One region of the Anaerofustis butyriciformans genome, then DNA from elsewhere that is predicted to be linked to it. Evidence: predicted binding sites of a transcription regulator. Region 1 holds the regulator's gene; the other holds the start of a gene.
What was found. The regulator Rex, encoded in region 1, represses fermentation and respiration genes when NADH is low (regulators of the CRP and FNR family bind a similar motif). The targets are predictions, from matches to a motif close to ATTGTTAANNNNTTAACAAT.
Positions count from the first base shown of each region.

Region 2: a site for Rex is predicted at 932-951, ahead of V2W16_RS09805 (DUF1002 domain-containing protein). Genes of this name have one in related genera too.

Region 1 covers NZ_JAYFFH010000007.1:14,857-17,340, reverse strand. The annotation lists gene V2W16_RS08960 (acetyl-CoA C-acetyltransferase) at 1-805, opposite strand, end outside; gene V2W16_RS08955 (redox-sensing transcriptional repressor Rex) at 980-1,624, opposite strand; gene V2W16_RS08950 (hypothetical protein) at 1,744-1,980, opposite strand; gene spoIIP (stage II sporulation protein P) at 1,982-2,484, opposite strand, start outside.
Region 2 covers NZ_JAYFFH010000008.1:39,036-41,519, forward strand. The annotation lists gene V2W16_RS09795 (4Fe-4S dicluster domain-containing protein) at 1-363, shown strand, start outside; gene V2W16_RS09800 (O-acetyl-ADP-ribose deacetylase) at 344-859, shown strand; gene V2W16_RS09805 (DUF1002 domain-containing protein) at 1,019-1,834, shown strand; gene V2W16_RS09810 (ECF transporter S component) at 1,897-2,400, opposite strand.

The sequences.
Region 1 (2,484 bases):
CAAGTTCTTTAGCTTTTTCTTCGCTCATTACAACAACTGCAGCAGCACCATCATTAATACCTGAAGCGTTACCAGCTGTTACAACACCGTCTGGTTTGAATGCAGGACGAAGTCTTGCAATACCTTCAGCTGTTGTTCCTGGACGAGGACCTTCGTCTTTGTTGAAGATAATTGTTTCTTTTTTCTTTTTAACTTCTACAGGTACGATTTCATCATCGAAAGCACCTGCTTCTTGAGCAGCTACAGCTTTTTGTTGAGAATTAGCAGCAAATTCATCTAATTCTTCTCTTGATAAATTCCATTGTTCAGCAATGTTTTCAGCTGTAATACCCATATGATATTGGTTAAATGCATCCCATAAAGCATCATTTACCATTGTATCAACTAAAGTACCATTGTTCATTCTGTAACCATAACGACCATTCATTACTGCATATGGAGCCATTGACATGTTTTCCATACCACCTGCAACAACGATATCAGCATCCCCTGCTTTAATCATTTGTGCAGCCATGTTTACACAGTTAAGACCAGAACCGCAAACTACGTTTACAGTAACAGCTGGAACTTCAATTGGTAAACCAGCATTGATTGAAGCTTGTCTTGCTACGTTTTGACCTAAACCAGCTTGGATAACACAACCCATATATACTTGATCAACTTGATCAGCTGGAACATTAGCTCTCTTTAAAGCTTCTTTTATTACAATTGAACCTAATTTTGCAGCAGGTGTAGTGCTTAATGTACCGCCCATTGTACCGATTGCAGTACGACAAGCACCTGCTATAACTACTTTATTTGCCATTTTTTTTCCTCCTAAATTTAAACTTTAATCATAGCAAAAGGCAAAGCTATGAACTTATATATAAGCCGGTATATATTACCAAACTTTTATAAACTTAATTATTTAAACCCCTATAAATAAAGGTTTTATTTATATTTTGATTATATAATAATATCAAAAACTTTACAATATTATTTATTTATCTTTATCCATTTTTTCACGTAAATGCATAGATAACAGTGCTAAAGAAGCAGCTGTATTTTCATGCTGAACAAGAATATTATCAGGAACTACCAAGTGAGATGGAGCAAAATTCCATATAGCTAAAATCCCACATTCAACAAGCATATCACATGCATCTTGAGCTTCATTTGCCGATACTGTTATTATACCGATATGAATGTTATTTTTTTTGCATACATCATATAGCTTGTTTACATGATAAATTGGTTTACCTTTAAATCTCTTACCGATAATGTCCTTATTTACATCGAAAGCAGCAACAATTTCAAGTCCATAATCCGCATATCCGTTATAAGAAAGAAGCGCTCTTCCAAGCTGTCCTGCCCCTATTAATACGGCTTTATCCGTTTCATCATAACCAAGGAAATTTTTTATATCTCCTATTAACGTATCAACGTCATAGCCAAGCCTTGGTTTACCTCCGGTAGAACTTATTGCCGCCAAATCTTTTCTGACTTGGACTTCATTCAATCTCAAATCACTTGCAATTGTCGGAGAAGATATGTTTTTTATATTTTCTTTCTTTGCCCAATTAAGATAATTCAAATAAGAAGGTAATCTTTGGAGAGCTTGTTTTGAAACAGAATTTCTTTCCATTTTATATGATTTTCCTCCTTATATCAGTATTTTTTTATCAGTATAATTATACTGATATATAAAGTTTATGTCAACCAAATTTAATTTAAATTTAAAATAAAAAAAAGATTCCCACAATCTTATTTTGTGAAAATCTTAAAGTTATCAATATTAATTTCATATCCAAAAATATTAATAATATTACTTTCATTATTGCTATCTTCAGTGCTGTTTTGGTCGAGAAAAACACTTGTTTCATGTTCTTTAAAACTATCATAATACATATTTTTTAGATAACAGAACATATATATTCCTGCTATAATTATCAAAACAAGAAAAAAAATCATTGTTTTAAAAGAAATATTTCGTTTATACATATTATTTCATATCCTCTTTTATAACCTCTCCAACTACTCTTCCAAGAAGCTTTGCCGAATATTTTGCTTCTTCCAAATTATTTAAATTACTCCCTATTTCAAAAAGCAGACTGTTTGGACTTAACCACTGATTGTATCTATATGGTTCTCTTTTTATTATTCCAAGATTAATATCAGGATACATACTGCTAAACTGTTTATTTATTTTATTTGCAAAACTTAAATTTTTACTAGAATTTTTGTGATTCATCCCGAGAACAGTCATAACTTTTGCAGCAGACTTACTTCCAACCTTCCCATTATATTTTTCATTATTATTAGAAGAAGGAAGTCCGTCTCTATGTATATCAAAAACGTATTTTATACTTGGATTTTCTTTTAATATTTTCTCTGCACTCTCAAGAGAATTATCGTACGCTGCATTATAACTTGGATAATCATGTAAAGAAGTATCATGAATACAAATAATACCATATTCTTTTTCTAAAACTTCTGCCATTTCCT
Region 2 (2,484 bases), on a different contig from region 1:
GAACATATGGAAGATGCAACAGCAGCAGGTAGAGGTTATGGATATTCAGGTGGTGTAAGCAAAGCTATTATAGGAGCAATTAAGAAATTTGATCCTGAACTTGAAGTGCCAAATGATAGAGCTGATGGACTTAACGGTTGTAAAAAGATTTTAACTCTTGCGAAAATGGGTAAGAGAGACGGATATTTACTTGAAGGAATGGGATGTCCAGGAGGTTGTGTTGGAGGAATGGGTACTTTGATATCTCAAACAAAAGCAGAAAAAGGAATAAAATCTTTTGAAAATGAAGCCAAATCCAAAGAAGCATATGAAAATGAATATATTAAAGAAATCGGAGAAGAAAATGTCAAAGTTGAACATTAAAATAGGGGATATTACAAAAGAAACAACAGACGCAATAGTAAATGCTGCCAACACCTCTCTTCTTGGAGGGGGAGGTGTTGACGGTGCAATTCATAGAGCTGCAGGAAGGGAGCTTTTAGAAGAATGTATGACTCTTAATGGATGTAGAACAGGAGAGGCAAAGATAACAAAAGGATATAATCTTCCTTCGAAATATGTTATTCATACTGTTGGGCCAATTTATAGGGGAGGAAATAACAACGAAAGCGAACTTCTTAAAAATGCTTATGAAAATTCTCTTAAAGTTGCAGTTGAAAATAAAATAAAGACAATCGCTTTCCCTTCAATAAGTACTGGTGTTTATTCTTATCCATTAAAAGAAGCAAGTGACATTGCCATAAAGACTATATTGAATTTTCTTAAGAAAAACAATTCAATTGAAGAAGTTATAATGGTTTGTTTTGATAATAATACCTATGAGTATTATAAAAATGCATTAGAGAAATATACTAGATAAGCTGGTAATTAAATTTTTACTTAAAATAAATATTTTACATCCAAAATATTTTAGTAGTTTTATATTATTTTAATTATTATAATTTTATTAAAAACATGGTAATAACATGAAACTTGTGGTATCATGTTGAAATCGAAATAAAATTTAATGGAGTAGAATATGAAAAAAATATTAAGTATTGTTTTATCAATTATGATGATAATGGTACCATTATCAAATGTTTTCGCGATAGAATCTGGTAAACAGATGGTTGCTATCGGAGGAGATTTAAATGAGAGCCAAAGAAAAACAGTTTATGATTACTTTGGCGTTAGTGAAGGAAGTGTAGATGAAGTTACTGTAACTCATGATGATGAAAAACAATATCTTGAGGATGTTGATCCATCAAGAATAGGTTCAAACAGTATATCTTCTATTTATATTGAAACACAAAATGAAGGTGCTGGTTTAGATATTGAACTTCATAATATAAACTGGCTAACAGAAGACATATATCAAAATGCACTTTTAACTGTTGGTATTAAAGATGCAAAAATTGTTATTGCAGCGCCATTTGAAGTTTCAGGTACTGCAGCATTAACAGGAGTTTATAAAGCATATGAACAAATGAGTGGCGAAACAGTTTCAGAAGAAGCAAAAGAAGCTGCTACTGAAGAACTTGTTACTACAGGGGAATTATCTGATGATATTGGAAGTGAAGATGCTTCTCAGCTTGTAAATGAATTAAAATTATCTATAGATGATTTTAAAAATATGGATGATGAGCAAGTAAAAGAAGAAATAAAAAATATTGCTGACGGAATGAACATTTCTCTTACAGATGAACAATTAGATCAACTTCTTGATTTAGTTAGAAGTTTAGAAAATGTTGATTTTAGCGGAGTAATGGATGAACTTAAAAATATTTCAAATCAATTTGCTGATCTTGGTATTTGGGATAAAATAGTAAATTTCTTTAAAGGATTATTTAACTAAAAATATAAAAGTTAATATTATATAATTATGTAAATAAAAAAAGCACATTATATGTGCTTTTTTTATTTGTAACTTATTTTATATTTCATTAATATTTTTGCTACAGGAACGCCAATTACAACGGCTACCATATCAGAAATAAATTCTCCTGGCATTGACGCCATTGGTGCAATCCAGTTGCCATAAATAAAAGCTTCAGCCATATAATATCCGACCATTCCTATTATGGTAAAAGCTATCATTGCAAATACTGTTTTAGAAATTCCACCTTTTAATAATATTTTAGAAACAACGATTCCTTGAACAAGTCTTATTACGAAAGTAAATGGTGCCCATACTGCATAAGGACTTAATAAATCGAAAAGCCCCATACCTATTGCTCCCGCAAGTCCTGCTTCAACAGGCATAAGAAGAAAAGTTGCAATAACAAGAACTGCTCCTCCTAAATGTATAAGTCCGCCGTCTGTAAATGAAATTGGGAGTCTTATATTTATATATGTTGCAATATATATAAACGCTGCCATTACTCCAGTAAGAACAATATTTAATGTTTTTTTGTTAGTCATATTTTCCCTCCTGTCAGATCTAAGTTGTTTTTATTTTAATACTACATTATTAAATTTTCAATAATAAAGTTTTATTTCTATTTT